DNA from 4 places in the Streptococcus sp. 9.1 genome. Region 1 is predicted to be linked to each of the others. Evidence: predicted binding sites of a transcription regulator. Region 1 holds the regulator's gene; each other region holds the start of a gene.

Region 1 (3,893 bases):
TGAGCGACTCTTACAGAAGGGTGCAGAGGTTTTATCGGACCAGGAGTTGTTGGCGATAGTGCTGCGAACAGGGACCAAGTCTGAGTCGGTCTTATCTATGGCTAATCGTATTTTGAAAGGGATGACGAGTTTGGCGGATTTGTCTCGCTTGTCCCTGAATGAGCTTCAGGAGATTCCTGGTATTGGGCGTGTGAAGTCTATTGAGCTGAAGGCTATGGTGGAGTTGGCTAAGCGGATTGAGAAGGCTGAGTTGGCTCGTTCCGAGCAGATTATGTCCAGTCAGCAGGTGGCCCGTCGTATGATGTTGGATATTGGGGACAAGCCTCAGGAGCATCTGGTGGCTATCTATTTGGATACGCAGAATCGTATTATTCAGCAAAAGACGGTCTTTATTGGTGGTGTTCGACGTTCGATTGCTGAGCCACGTGAGATTTTGCATTATGCCTGTCATCTGATGGCAACGTCTTTGATTGTGGTTCACAATCATCCGTCAGGTGAGGCCTATCCTAGTCGTAATGATATTGATTTTACTCAAAAGATTAAGCGGTCCTGTGACGACTTAGGGATTTGTCTGCTTGATCATCTGATTGTTGGCAAATCGACCTATTATTCTTTTCGTGAGGAGAGGGAGGATTTTGAGCTTTAGATTGAGCCGATGGAAAAAAGACAAGAGAAAAGCAACTGAGTGCAGTCTCAGTTGCTTTTAAAGTTCGTTAACGACGTATTCAAAGAGTTTGAGGTCTTCTTCACGTTTGTCTAGGAGAAGCTCTGGGTGCCACTGTACACCAAGAAAGCGAAGGTCTGGACTATTTGACTCAACAGCTTCGACTGTGTTGTCCTCAGGATCACGCGCAATGACACGAAGGTCAGAGGCCAAGTGTTTGATACTTTGATGGTGGAAGGAGTTGATAGAGGTTTCACTTCCGTAGATTTCTGCCAACTTACTGTTCTCATCAACAATCATCTCATGGTAGAGGTAATCAGACGGCTTGTCCTGCCAGTGATGCTCAATATCTTGATGGAGGCTACCACCTAGTGCGACGTTCATGAGTTGGGTTCCACGACAGATTGAAAAGATGGGTTTCTTCTGCTTAGTGGCTTCCTCGATGAGTGCCATTTCAAAGATATCCCGTTCGAGGAAGAAGTCATCTTCACTGGCATGGTTCTCTTCGTTGTAGAATTTAGGGTCAACGTTTTGCCCACCGATCAGGATAAGCTTATCAATCATGGAGATGTAGGTCTTGGCTTCCGAAGGATCGGATACTGGTAGTAGGATTGCTAGGCCACCGGCTCTTTGAACTCCTTCTACAAAGCCAGATGGGGCATAGGACCAGTTGATGTCTTCATGGGCTGGATTAGGCCTTACATTGGCAGTGATTCCGATAATTGGTTTAGTCATTGTTTCTCCTTGATTTTTCTTCTTCTTTCATGAAATAGAGTAGGGTTTGTAGTTCGCTAGTCAAGTCTACATATTGGACCACCACATGGCGTGGAAGATTGAGGTTAACTGGAGAGAAGCAGAGAATGCCTTCAATTCCGGCATCAACCAAAAGATCAGCCACCTCCTGAGCCTTAACTGATGGCACTGTCAGGATGGCTGTTTTGATATCTTCTTGAGCGATTTTCTCCTTGATTTGAGAGATACCATAGATAGGGATCTTATCTTCGGTTTGTGTCCCTACTAATTCATTATCATCTGTATCAAAAGCCATGACCAGCTGCATGCGATTGCGCTCTTGAAAACGGTAGTGGAGGAGGGCACGCCCGACATTCCCAACACCTACGAGGAGTACCTTGGTAGTCGCATTGTCATTAAGGAGTTCAGCGAAAAATGTCATTAGCTTATTCACATCATAACCAAAGCCACGACGACCTAGCTCACCAAAGTAGGAGAAGTCTCGACGAACAGTGGCAGGGTCAATCCCAATAGCTTCAGCAATTTGTTTAGAGCTTGCTTTGTCGATATTTTCACGATGGAATCGCTTGAAAATACGATAGTAGAGAGAGAGACGTTTGGCAGTGGCGTTTGGGATGTTTTTCTCAAATGTCATTGATCGCTTTCCTTTCTTCAATTAGTATGATTCTCTTATATTTTAAGAAAAGTTTGTGAAGATTGCAACAAAATAGTGTAGATGAGGCGATATAAAAAACCTATCACAAGGATAGGCTATTTCTATGTATTAAGAAAGAAGTTTAGACTTCTTCTTGCTCGAAAACGTTACGATCAACCAAACTCTGCATCAAGAAATAGAATTTCTCTTGCAAGATGTGATGATCTTCATTTTTAAAGATATTAACGTTACGAAGGCCAGATTTGTCTGTAATCGACAATTTGAAACCAGTCAAGTCTTTGTTAATAGTGATTTTGAGTGGGAAACCTTCGCCTGAGTTAGGCACTTTTTCGAGAAGGCGGTGCAACTCGTAGTTTCCGATTTTATTTTGCACAAAAGTCGTATCACGTAGAGTGAATTTTTTGACATTAGGACTGATGTTGTAACGGTACTTACAGTCAGTCAAATGAATGCTTTTTTCAAATGCCATGTTAGTCTCCTATGATTTGATTAAGTTTTTCTGCTAGGGCCTGGAGTTCTTCAGCGGTATTTTCCTCTGATAAACTAATGCGAATGGCTGTTTTTAGCTTGTCAGAATCCTTGCCATAGAGGGCCTGGATGACATGGCTAGGGTCAACAGTTCCAGCAGTACAAGCAGAACCTGTTGAGACAGCAAAGCCAGCTAGGTCTAACAAGGTTAAGAGAGGGCCGTTTTCCTTATCAGGAAAACTGATGTTGATGACGTGAGGTAGGCTAGGTCCTCCACCATTGATTTCATAAGGAATGGTAAGGGAATCTAGAAAGGCCTGACGAATCGTTTCAACATGCTGGTAATTGTCTTGGTAGTGGTCACTAGCATGCTTGTAAGCAGCGGTCATACCGGCAATACCGACCAGATTTTCAGTACTGGCACGGCGTTTTTCTTCTTGCTCACCACCGTGAAGTAGGTTGTCAAAATGCAAATCGTTATGATAGAGCAAGCCGACACCTTTAGGTCCGTGGAATTTATGGGCACTAATAGAGAGAAAATTGGCTCCAAGTTCCTCTGGGTGAATAGGAAGCTTTCCTGCTACCTGAACGGCATCGACGTGGAAGGCAGCTTGGTGATTGGCAAGCAAGTCACCAATTTCCTTAATAGGAAGCAATTGGCCAGTCTCATTATTGGCATACATAACAGAAACCAGAATGGTATCGTCACGTAAGGCATCAGCGATTTGTTGGGCAGTAATGACTTGATTTTCTGGTTGAATATAGGTTACTTCAAAACCAAAACGCTCTTCCAAGTAGGCCATGGTGTGAAGGACAGAGTGGTGTTCAATAGCAGTTGTAATCAGGTGCTTACCTTTAGATTGATTGGCTAGGGCGTAACCTTTGATAGCTGTATTGTTTCCTTCAGTCCCACCAGAAGTGAAAATAAGCTTACGAGCAGGGACTCCAAAGTGTTTGGCCATTTCTTCACGGGCTTCACGAAGTTCCTTAGAAGCCTGTCGACCGTAAGCATGGAGGCTGGATGGATTCCCAAAGGTTTCAGTCATGACATGTGTCATAGCTGAAATAGCAGCAGTATTTAAAGGAGTTGTTGCCGCATTGTCCAAATAAACCATAGCTTAGTCCTCGTTTGCAGTGTAAGCAAAGAGTGGGCTAAGTGGTTGACGTTCGAAAATACGAGTAGTAGCGTTAGCGATTAGCTTACTTGCTGAAATGTATTTAACGTTTGTAGGAACTTTTTCTTTAGTTGCAACTGAATCTGTCACCAAGATTTCTTTAATTGGGGCAGCGTTGAGGACTTCAGCAGCACCTCCTGCAAAGAGACCGTGACTAGCTACTGCATAGATGTCTTTA
Region 2 (3,893 bases), on a different contig from region 1:
CATAAAGTCAGTGGCTTAGGACTTCATTTAGTTGATTGGAAACAAATTTCCTTTCTGGAATTTTATCTTTCAAGATATATTTTCTGGGGTACTCTAGTTCTTTCAGCTGTAGTGTTGTTCCTAATGCTTGTTATACTCTTTTATCCTAAACAATATTTAGAGATTCAATTACCTGATGTTGATGGTGAACTAAAATTAAAAAATTCAGCTATTGAAGGATTTGTGCGTTGTGTGGTTGCTAATCACAATTTTATAAAGGATCCTACTATTAAGGTAAACAGTCGTAAGAATAAATGTTTAGTTCACGTAGAAGGACAAATGCTTCCATCAGACAACATTATTAAACGAACTCAAATAATTAAAGATGAGATTGCTGATGGATTGACACAGTTTTTTGGAATGAATCATCGTGTAAAACTGTATATTTCTGTAAAAGAATACAAGCCAAAACCACCACGTAAAAAAACTGTTAGTCGTGTAAAGTAAGGAAGTAAAAAATGGAATGGTTTAAAAAATACCAATATCCATTTCTTTCCGGATTAGCGGGTGCTATCTTAGCTTGCTTCATCCTATCCTATGGTTTTTTTAAGACTTTATTTGTCTTGATTTGCGCCACTCTAGGAGTTGGAATTGGATATTATATTCAACAAAAACAATTATTTAAATAGTAAAGGAGATTCATATGTCAAAAGTAGAAAAAAAAGTAGAAGAAGTAAAAGGCGAATTGACCTACGAAGATAAAGTCATTCAAAAAATTATTGGTCTTTCTTTAGAAAATATTCCAGGCTTGTTGGCTATTGATGGAGGCTTTTTCTCAAACCTAACTGAAAAACTTATCAATACTGATAACGTTGCAAGCGGAGTCAATGTTGAAGTTGGTAAAGAGCAAGTTGCTGTTGATTTGAACGTAATTGTCGAATATCAAAAGAATGTTCCTGAACTATACAAGAAAATCAAAGAGGTTGTTGTTTCAGAAATTTCTAAGATGACTGATTTGGAAGTGGTTGAAGTTAATGTAGATGTTGTTGATATCAAGACTAAAGAGCAACATGAAGCAGACTCAGTAAGCCTACAAGATCGAGTAACTGGAGTTGTTGAATCAACAAGTGAATTTACTTCCGATAAATTTGAAAGCGCAAAACAGGGATTGAGTGATGGCTTCTCAGCTGCAAAGGAAAAAGTTAGTGAAGGTGTTGAAGCTGTCTCTGAAGCGACTGCTAAAGCAGAACCAAGAGTTCACTAAATTCTTTTATGCCTAAAAAAATTTAAATGAATTGTTTAAAAACGTTCATTTTCAATAATCTGATTTTCCAATGGAGGGTAACACTATGTCAGTAGAAGAAAAACTTAATCAAGCTAAAGGCGCTATTAAAGAAGGTGTCGGAAAAATAACTGATGATAAAAAAACTGAAAAAGAAGGAGCTGCTGAAAAAGTAGTTTCAAAAGTTAAAGAAGTTGCCGAAGATGCCAAAGAGGCTGTTGAAGGGGCTATCGAAGGCGTTAAAAATATGGTTAAAAAGGACGATAAATAGTTCTAAAATCGATTGATTTTTCACTTAAAACATGGAAATTGCTCTACAAGAAATTTAAGGTTGTTTTACTCCTAACTACTCACTTTTAAAACAACACCAAAAACTATGACAAATCCTTAACATTACGATATTACTCAGGTGAAAAATCAACTTTCTTTAGATTAATTTAAATTCCTTTTTAAATCCATATATTCTTTCTAATAGTAAAAGCACTCTAATTTCTATAGTTTTATCCAAGCTATAGACGCTAGAGTGTTTTTTATAACATTTTGAAGAATTATTTAATGATTGGGGGAGATTTGTATTTATCTAGTGTCTATAAAAATCAGCAAAGTATAAGTGCTAACGTCATCCCGAATAGGGAATGGCAAACGTTTGCATTACTTGTGAATGTTTTCACCACCAAAACATCGCATTTTCAGTGAATTACTTGATTTTCATAAGTATTAGTTTTATAATCAAAGTATAGAAAACGCTTTCAAAAATATCTCCGAGTTTTTGTCCTACTTGAAGTGGTTCGGCTAACAGCCGACTTCCATTCTAGAAAGGAGTATTGTTTTGAGTCAATGTGATATTCTCATTATAGGGGCAGGTCCTGGTGGTTATGTTGCTGCTGAAGAAGCTGCCCGTTTAGGTAAAAAGGTAACTGTCATTGAGAAAAACTTCATAGGTGGCACCTGTTTGAACGTTGGATGTATCCCATCCAAAGCCTATCTTGAACATGCCCATTGGCTATTAGCTGCTAAAGAAGCCTCTCAGTATGGAGTGACAGTTTTAAATGATAATCTTGATTTTCAAAAACTTGTTGCTCGCAAAGATCAAGTCGTAGCAACACTACAGTCTGGTATTCAATCAAGTTTTAAACAATTAGGTATCACCTATATTGAAGGTGAGGCAGTTTATATTTCTGATAAAACCTTCCAAGTTAATGGTGAAAGAGTCTCAGGTAAGTCTGTTATTTTGGCGACGGGGAGTCATCCATTTATTCCTCCTATTCCTGGTATTAACGATGTTGACTACTTGACAACAGATAACTTTTTCAACTTAAAGGAACTTCCTCAACGTTTGGTTATCATTGGTGGAGGTATTATTTCCGTTGAGTTAGCTTTTGCCATGGCTCCACTTGGTGTGGATGTGACAATGATAGAGGTTGCACCAACAATTTTAGCAACTGAAGATGACGAAGCACGTTCCATTATTAGAGAAAAGATGGAACAACTTGGAATTACTATTCTGGAGGGAGTTAGCATAGATAGGGTTAAAGAAAATGCTGTAATTTTAGCAGATGGCAAGTCCTACTCTTATGATAACTTACTTGTAGCAACAGGGCGTAAGCCAAATATTGAGTTAGCCCAAATGATGGGCTTGGAGCTGACCGAAAAAGGCTTTATTAAGGTAGATAGTTATTACGAGTCATCTCAATCAGGTGTTTATGCGATTGGGGATTTGATTCCTGGATATATGTTAGCTCATGTTGCTAGTAGCGAGGGAATCAAAGCTGTTCGAGCCATTTGTCGTCAGGCTGAGGAACCGGTTGATAATTCAAGTGTTCCACGGTCTCTCTTTACAACGCCAGAGATTGCTTCCTTTGGCTTGTCAGAAGAGGAGGCGGTACAACAAGGATATGATATATCAGTTGGTCAACTTCCTTATGTTTATAATGGTCGAGCCATTGCGTCTAATTCAGCAAAAGGTTTTGTTAAAATTGTCTCCGAAAAACGCTATCAACTACTATTAGGTGCCGTTATCGTTGGTCCACATGCAACTGATATTCTACAATCCTTGATTGTCTTGAATGATGCTGAAGGAACACTTGATCAGCTTGATAAGACAATTTTTGCACATCCAACAATTTCTGAATTGGTTCAGGAAGTTGTAAGACTGATTTTAAGGTCCTAAGGTCGATGGATAGGTTTAGCACAGCCATTCTCATTTTTTCAAATCTATATATCTGTCAATAATATTTGTTTTTTATAAAGCTCTCTATAGAAGGAGGAAACAATATGACACATTATCAAGAATTGCCACAAGCCCTAATGAAAGAAAAACATCAGGGACAAACCTTAACCAAGGAAGAAGTTAAGGTTCAAACTGCCCATGATCTTGGTGTGGAAAATGTTTCAAAAGAAGAGGCTAAATCCATGTATAAGACTATGTGGGATATTCGAAATTTTGAAGAAAATGCACGACATTTCTTTTCAATCGGTCAAATTCCAGGATTTGTTCACCTTTACTCAGGTGAGGAAGCTATTGCGACTGGGGTATGTGCTAACTTGACTGATAAAGACTACATTACTAGCACACATCGAGGACATGGACACTGTGTGGCTAAAGGTGGAGACCTTAAAAAAATGATGGCTG
Region 3 (3,893 bases), on a different contig from region 1:
CGATATCTTTACGTGTTTCATATTGACCACCATCATGGTCTTTAAAAGTGTAGCCATGCTCAGCAATGTAGCGTTCAATTCCTTTAAATCCCCAGACAAAGTCTAAATGCCACATAGAACGTCCAAACTCACCATCAGTAAGGATGTCAATACCGTTAGCTTTTTGGTCAGCCACAATTTGCTTAATATCTGCAGTTTCAGTTTCTTGATAACCAGGAAAGGCATCATAGAAAGGATACTGGATGTCGTCACGATGCTCGATTTCGTCCTTATATTTACGGAGATCCGCAGGACGAAGAAGAGAACCGACTAATTGGAATTTAGATTTTGTCATTGTATTTACCTCGAAATGTCTATTTATGTCTATAGTACTTCTTATCTAGACTAATGAAAAATAGTTAATTTCTTTCTGAGGGCATAGTTTAAGACTATATAAGGTTTTACCCTGCAAAATGATACTTCCTATGGTAAAATGGAAAAAAACGATGAAGGTTGAGAACATGCAAAAAACATTCTTTATTATTAAACCAGATGCTGTTAAACGCCATCTAATTGGTCAAGTGATTGATCGTATTGAACGTCGTGGCTTCGTTATTGAGCGTATGGAGATGCTGATGCTTGACGAAGAACGTCTTAAAGAACATTATGCCCAATTGGTTGATAAACCATTTTTCCCTAGTATTGCAGAATTCATGATGAGTGGCTCGGCAGTTATTGGTATTATGTCTGGCCCTGGTGTTATCAAGTCATGGCGTGATATGATGGGAGCAACCAATCCGGGTGATGCTGCACCTGGAACGATTCGTGGAGACTTTGCAACAGCACCAGATGGGGATATGATTTCGAATATCGTTCATGGCTCTGATTCAGAAGAATCTGCGGCTCGAGAAATTCAGATTTGGTTTGGTGAGTAAGATGGATTTAGTACAGATTCAATCTGATTTAGCTAAGGGTGGACTGTTAATTGATGTCAGGAGTCCAGAAGAGTATGCAGAAGGTCATGTAAAGGGTGCTCGCTTAATACCTCACACCCAGTTTTTCTCTGCTGACATTCTAGCTGAAAAAGACGCTTCCATTTACCTCTATTGTAAAATGGGACCTCGTGCAGAATTTGCTGCATCAGTTCTTAAAGAGCGAGGCTATACTAAGGTGACTAACTTGGGTGGCTTGGACGATATGGAAGCACTAGGTTTTGAATTTGAAGAATAATAGGAATAAGGTCACCCAAGGGTGGTCTTATTTGTTTTCAGAAAAGTTTGATAATTACTTGACAACGTTTTCATAAAGGAGTAGAATTTTAATTGAGTTAAGACAAAGCCTATGAAAATGACTTTGCCAGAACTTGACTAACTTATCGTATTCCAATTGAGATAAGGCTTCTTATTAAGCTAGTGACTCTAATTGGTAGAGGAGGATTTCGTATGTCAAAAGTTGCTATTGTTACAGGTGCAGGTCAAGGTATTGGTTTTGCGATTGCAAAACGTTTGGTTGAAGATGGTTTTAAAGTCGGAGTATTGGACTACAACGCTGAAACTGCAGAAAAAGCGGTTGCTGAATTGTCAGCAGATAAAGCATTTGCAGTTGTAGCTGATGTATCTAAACAAGCTGAAGTAGCAGCTGCTTTCCAAAAAGTTGTTGATCACTTTGGCGATTTGAATGTTGTTGTTAATAATGCCGGTGTGGCTCCAACAACACCTCTTGATACAATTACTGAAGAACAGTTCCAACGTACATTTAACATCAATGTCGGTGGTGTTATTTGGGGTGCTCAAGCTGCACAAGCACAATTTAAAGCACTCGGTCATGGTGGTAAAATCATCAATGCAACATCTCAGGCTGGTGTCGTTGGTAACCCTAACTTGACTGTATATGGTGGTACTAAATTCGCAGTGCGTGGTATTACTCAAACTTTGGCGCGTGATTTGGCTGATTCAGGCATCACTGTCAATGCTTATGCACCAGGTATCGTTAAGACTCCAATGATGTTTGACATTGCCCACGAAGTTGGTAAAAATGCTGGTAAAGATGATGAATGGGGTATGCAAACTTTTGCTAAAGATATTACCCTCAAACGTTTGTCTGAACCTGAAGACGTAGCAGCAGCAGTTAGCTTCCTTGCTGGACCTGACTCAAACTACATCACAGGTCAAACTATCATCGTTGATGGTGGTATGCAATTCCATTAAGATTGAAAGGGAGAGCGAAAGGCTCTCTTTTTTGCTTGATAAAACATAATATTTCTGATAATATAATCGTAATTAATTATGATTTGAGAGGAGCCTTCCTATGTCAGACATTTTACACTATATTGTTGAGCATCCATTTTATTGCCTTATTCTATTAGGAGTTGTTGTACTAGCCTGTGGTTTAGGTCCATTTTCAAGTAGTTCAACAGAAAACAAGCGTTCAGCAATTATTAATAAGCACTACAACGATACTTTTAAGAAATAATAAGGACTAAATGCAGTCAGAAAGCAGATATTAGAGATAGGCAAAAGCCTGTCTTTTTTGTATAATAGAAGGTAACGATTAGTTTTTTTATAATCACAAGTAAGAACTAGGAAAGATAAAAATGCCAAATATTGAAGAATTAAAACAACGACAGGAGAAGATTCGTAACTTCTCTATTATTGCCCATATTGACCATGGGAAATCAACGCTTGCTGACCGTATCTTGGAAAAGACTGAAACAGTGTCAAGTCGTGAGATGCAGGCGCAACTCCTTGATAGCATGGACCTTGAGCGTGAACGTGGAATCACTATTAAACTAAATGCCATTGAGCTTAACTATACTGCTAAAGATGGCGAAACATACATTTTCCACCTTATCGACACACCGGGACACGTGGACTTTACTTATGAGGTGTCACGTTCTCTTGCTGCCTGTGAGGGTGCCATCTTGGTGGTGGATGCAGCTCAAGGAATTGAAGCACAAACACTTGCCAATGTTTACTTGGCACTAGATAATGACTTGGAAATCTTACCAGTTATCAATAAAATTGACCTTCCAGCTGCAGATCCTGAGCGTGTGCGTACAGAGGTTGAAGATGTTATCGGACTAGATGCTTCTGAGGCTGTGCTTGCGTCAGCTAAGGCTGGTATTGGTATTGAAGAGATTCTCGAACAAATCGTTGAGAAAGTTCCTGCACCTCAAGGTGATGTTGAAGCGCCTCTCCAAGCCCTTATCTTTGACTCTGTTTACGATGCTTACCGTGGGGTTATCCTCCAAGTGCGTGTGGTTAACGGAATGGTTAAACCAGGCGATAAGATTCAAATGATGTCTAATGGTAAGACCTTTGATGTTACTGAGGTTGGTATCTTCACACCTAAAGCTGTTGGTCGTGATTACCTTGCGACAGGAGATGTTGGTTATATCGCAGCCTCAATTAAGACTGTTGCGGATACCCGTGTCGGTGATACCGTGACACTTGCAGATAATCCAGCTGCAGAGCCACTCCATGGCTATAAGCAAATGAACCCAATGGTGTTTGCAGGTCTTTACCCAATTGAGTCAAATAAATATAACGATTTGCGTGAAGCCCTTGAAAAACTTCAGTTGAACGATGCCAGTCTTCAATTTGAGCCTGAAACGTCTCAAGCCCTTGGTTTTGGTTTCCGTTGTGGTTTCTTGGGTCTTCTTCACATGGATGTTATCCAAGAGCGCTTGGAACGTGAGTTTAACATCGACCTCATTATGACAGCACCATCGGTAGTTTACCATGTTAACACTACTGACGGAGAGATGCTTGAAGTGTCTAACCCATCTGAATTCCCAGATCCTACACGCATTGATGCTATCGAAGAACCTTATGTTAAAGCACAAATCATGGTTCCTCAAGAATATGTTGGTGCGGTTATGGAGTTGGCACAACGTAAACGTGGTGATTTTGAAA
Region 4 (3,893 bases), on a different contig from region 1:
TTGTTTAGAGTAAGCAACGTTAGAAGTGATTGTAAGAAGTGAAACTGTAGCTTCTGCATCTTTGTAGAGTTTGTGGCTACGAAGACGAGTAGTGTAAGCTTCGATCAACCATTCTGCCAATTCGTTTGAACGTGGGTCATCTTCGCCCCAACGTGGGTAGTCACCGATTGTTTCGTAGTCGTAGATGTAGCCATCTTCGTCACGGATTGGTTTAACTGTAGCGTATTTGATTGCTGACAATGTATCAACAGTATTTGCGAAACCACAGATACCGAATCCCATGTTAGCACGTTGTTTAGTTGGCAAGAAGGCCATTTGAACAGCTTCGTAGTTGTACTTATCAGTCATGTAGTGGATGATGTTAAGGGCATCCACGTAAGTGTCAGTCAACCAGTCAAGAGATTTTTCGAAGTTAGCTTTAACAGTGTCAAAGTCAAGAACTTCGTCACGGATTGGATCGATGTCAAATACTTTGTAGTCTTTATGAACATCGTCGTAACCACCGTTCAAACCAGTAAGAAGGGCTTTAAGTACGTTAACACGAGCACCGAAGTATTGGATGTTGTGGCGTTGTTCTTCGTTTTCTGGGTCAAGTGGTGATACACAACATGAGATACAGCTCATTTCACCGTATCCGTCTTTAGCCATAGTAGTCACACCTTCGTATTGGATAGAAGAGTGCTTGTGGCTCATGTGCATACAGTAGCGACGGAATGAGTAAGGCAATTTGTCAGTCCAAAGAACTGTCAAGTTTGGTTCCGGAGAGTTACCGATGTTGTCAAGAGTGTTCAAGAAACGGTAGTCCATCTTAGTAACACGGTGACGTCCGTCGGCACCCATACCAGCCATTGAAGTTGTGATGAATGTTGGGTCACCTGAGTACAATTGGTCGTAAGCTTTTGTACGAGCAAACTTAACTGTACGAAGTTTCATAACGAAATCATCAACGAATTCTTGGATTTCTGATTCAGTGTAAGTACCACGAGCAAGGTCACGTTCTGCGTATACGTCAAGGACGATTGGCACACGACCAAGTGAAGTAGCGGCACCATTGATTACACGACATACTGCCATGAAGGCGATGTTTGTCCATTGGATAGCTTCTTTAGTATCGAAGGCAGGACGACGAACATCTACACCGTAAAGATCACCAAGGCGAACGACATCTTGAAGTGCTTGGTATTGAAGGTTAACTTCTTCACGAAGACGGATAGTTTCTTCGTCGATTTCTTTAATAGCATTCCAGTCGTTAACTTTTTCTTGCATCAAGTAGTCAGCACCGTAAAGGGCAAGACGAGCGTAAACCCCGATGATACGTCCACGTGAGTAAGCATCTGGAAGACCAGTAACTGTGTGAGCGTGACGTGCACGACGAATGTTTGAAGTGTAAGCACGGAAGATACCATCGTTAACTGTAGTCACGTATTTTGTGAAAATTTCGTGTACAGCTGGGTCTGGTTCATAACCGTGTTCTTTCAAAGCAGTTTCCGCCATACGGATACCACCTTTAGGCATGAAGTTCAATTTGAAGAGCTCATCATTTTGGATACCATAGATAAGTTCATCTTCTTTTGAAATGTACCCTGCGTCAATGTCAGCGATTGAAGTTGGACGAGTATCCATTGGGAAGCGTCCTTCAGCTTCATAGCCTGCTTTAGTTTCATCTACGATTTTTTTAATTTTTAGAGAGCGTTCAGTTGGTCCTGCAAGGAAGCTTTCGTCACCATCATAAGGTGTGTAGTTTGCTTGAACGAAACGTGAAACGCTAGCTTTTTCTTTCCAGTCAGTTCCTTTAAAGCCTTCCCACGCTTTTTCAAAAACATCTGTGTTAGTTTTAACCGTTGCCATAGTTTGGATCTCCTATAATTCTAGTAACAAAATCATCTGTTACATTCTCTAGAAGTATTCTATCACACAGTAAACGCTTACACAACTTTAAAACTCCGTTTTTAGAGACATTCTTTTATAATACAGTTTTGAAAACGATAAATCTGTATTATAAATTTCTGTTTTTTGATAGATTTTGGTATCATAAGGGGAGAATGCTTTGTAGGCCCAAAGTTTTATGTGAAAAGCTTTACAATGAAATAAATCTGAGAAAGGAGGCAGGGAGCCATGTTAGAGTTTCCTCTAATAAATGATACCAGTCGAAAAATCATCCATATTGACATGGACGCCTTTTTTGCTCAGGTCGAGATGAGGGATGACCCCAGTCTTAAGGACAAGCCGGTTATTATCGGTCATGATCCTAGAAAAACTGGGGGACGTGGTGTGGTATCAACTTGTAATTATGAGGCTAGAAAATATGGTGTCCATTCAGCCATGTCTTCTAAGGAAGCCTATGAACGTTGTCCTAATGCTGTCTTTATCTCAGGAAATTATAGCCATTACCGAGAGGTAGGGATGCAAATTCGTGAGATTTTTAAACGCTATACTGACTTGGTTGAGCCTATGTCTATCGATGAAGCCTATCTTGATGTGACGATAAATAAGCTTGGTGTCAAATCGGCGGTTAAGGTAGCCAAGCTTATCCAGTATGATATCTGGCAGGAACTTCACCTGACTTGTTCAGCAGGCGTTTCCTATAATAAATTTATCGCCAAACTAGCCTCTGATTTTCAAAAGCCTGCTGGTTTGACGGTGGTACTTCCAGAGGAGGCTCAGGAATTTTTGGAAAAGCTCCCTATTGAAAAGTTTCATGGGGTAGGTAAAAAGTCAGTTGAACGTCTTCATGACATGGATATCTACACCGGTGCCGATCTTCTGAAGGTTCCTGAGATGGCTCTGATTGATCGTTTTGGACGTTTTGGATTTGATCTCTTTCGAAAGGCTAGGGGGATTTCCAATAGTCCTGTTAGGCCCAATCGTGTCCGTAAATCTATCGGAAGTGAGCGAACCTACGGCAAGCTTCTTTATAATGAAGATGACATCAAGGCTGAGTTGACTAAGAATGCTAGACGAGTAGCTGAAAGTGCTCAGAAAACTAAAAAAGTCGGTCGAATTATTGTCATCAAGGTCCGTTATTCGGATTTCTCAACCTTAACCAAGCGTATGACCTTGGACAAATCGACCCAGGATTTCGACACCATCGAAAGGATTGCTCACACCATTTTCGACCAGCTGGAGGAAAATAGCAGTGGTGTTCGTCTCTTAGGTGTTACCCTGACAGGTTTAGAGGACCAAGAGGGTAGGCAGTTAGATTTGGATGATTTGGAGTCATGATTTAGAAACAAAACAATATAATAGGTAGAGTTTTGCTTCATACTCTGAAAAGTGACCTTGAAGAATCATCAGACCTATGCTATCTTAAATAGTAACCAATAGAAATGAGGGAATAATCTTAATGAAAAAAGTTCTTACCTATTTAGGACTGATTCTGGCAGCTTGTTTGGTTCTTGTAGCCTGTGCTTCCAATAAACCAGCTGAGAAGAAAAAGGCGACACCAACTCCGACAGAACGTGCTAAAGCTGATGCGACGATTTTGATTGACACCATGCTTGGAAAATCAAGTAACGGTTTTTCAAAACTCTACGGAGAAAATTACGAAACATGGACTGAAACGAATGTCTTTGAAAAACAGGTTGCAGACACTATTGAAGAGAAGGGGTATACACCGGAAGAAAAGTATACGTTTAAATACATTGAAGGTTATGATGCCAAGACACCAACTCAAGTACTTTCTAAGTTTCTTAAGGTCCGTCGTAATATGATTGGTAAGATTCAGGACTATAAGCTGAAGGATGTCAAAGTTAAGGGAAATGATGCGACAGTTACCTTTACTTCGCGTTCTGTTAGTGCCTATGGAGCTGCAGCTGCTGTTCGTACTCTCCTTATGAGTCTCTATGACAACGACATTGACAAGTTGAAACAATGGAATCAAGCTGATAACAACG

Evidence for each region. The regulator Rex, encoded in region 1, represses fermentation and respiration genes when NADH is low (regulators of the CRP and FNR family bind a similar motif). The targets are predictions, from matches to a motif close to TTGTGAANTANTTCACAA.
Region 2: lpdA (dihydrolipoyl dehydrogenase) is a predicted target of Rex. The motif match lies at 1,917-1,934, and genes of this name have one in related genera.
Region 3: H7T93_RS04480 ((S)-acetoin forming diacetyl reductase) is a predicted target of Rex. The motif match lies at 1,257-1,274, and genes of this name have one in related genera.
Region 4: pflB (formate C-acetyltransferase) is a predicted target of Rex. The motif match lies at 2,066-2,083, and genes of this name have one in related genera.

What each region holds. Positions count from the first base shown of each region.
Region 1 is NZ_JACLQS010000006.1:76,645-80,537, forward strand. Features, by position in the region: gene radC (RadC family protein) at 1-646, shown strand, start outside; gene H7T93_RS05940 (gamma-glutamyl-gamma-aminobutyrate hydrolase family protein) at 704-1,399, opposite strand; gene H7T93_RS05945 (redox-sensing transcriptional repressor Rex) at 1,392-2,051, opposite strand; gene H7T93_RS05950 (DUF1831 domain-containing protein) at 2,194-2,541, opposite strand; gene H7T93_RS05955 (cysteine desulfurase family protein) at 2,543-3,655, opposite strand; gene H7T93_RS05960 (ribose-phosphate diphosphokinase) at 3,659-3,893, opposite strand, start outside.
Region 2 is NZ_JACLQS010000001.1:257,856-261,748, reverse strand. Features, by position in the region: gene amaP (alkaline shock response membrane anchor protein AmaP) at 1-486, shown strand, start outside; gene H7T93_RS01185 (DUF2273 domain-containing protein) at 498-668, shown strand; gene H7T93_RS01180 (Asp23/Gls24 family envelope stress response protein) at 683-1,243, shown strand; gene H7T93_RS01175 (CsbD family protein) at 1,329-1,532, shown strand; gene lpdA (dihydrolipoyl dehydrogenase) at 2,091-3,431, shown strand; gene H7T93_RS01165 (thiamine pyrophosphate-dependent dehydrogenase E1 component subunit alpha) at 3,536-3,893, shown strand, end outside.
Region 3 is NZ_JACLQS010000004.1:31,066-34,958, forward strand. Features, by position in the region: gene H7T93_RS04465 (cobalamin-independent methionine synthase II family protein) at 1-334, opposite strand, end outside; gene ndk (nucleoside-diphosphate kinase) at 501-914, shown strand; gene H7T93_RS04475 (rhodanese-like domain-containing protein) at 916-1,209, shown strand; gene H7T93_RS04480 ((S)-acetoin forming diacetyl reductase) at 1,422-2,186, shown strand; gene H7T93_RS04485 (hypothetical protein) at 2,287-2,451, shown strand; gene lepA (translation elongation factor 4) at 2,573-3,893, shown strand, end outside.
Region 4 is NZ_JACLQS010000005.1:37,352-41,244, reverse strand. Features, by position in the region: gene pflB (formate C-acetyltransferase) at 1-1,848, opposite strand, end outside; gene dinB (DNA polymerase IV) at 2,116-3,222, shown strand; gene H7T93_RS05125 (peptidase) at 3,344-3,893, shown strand, end outside.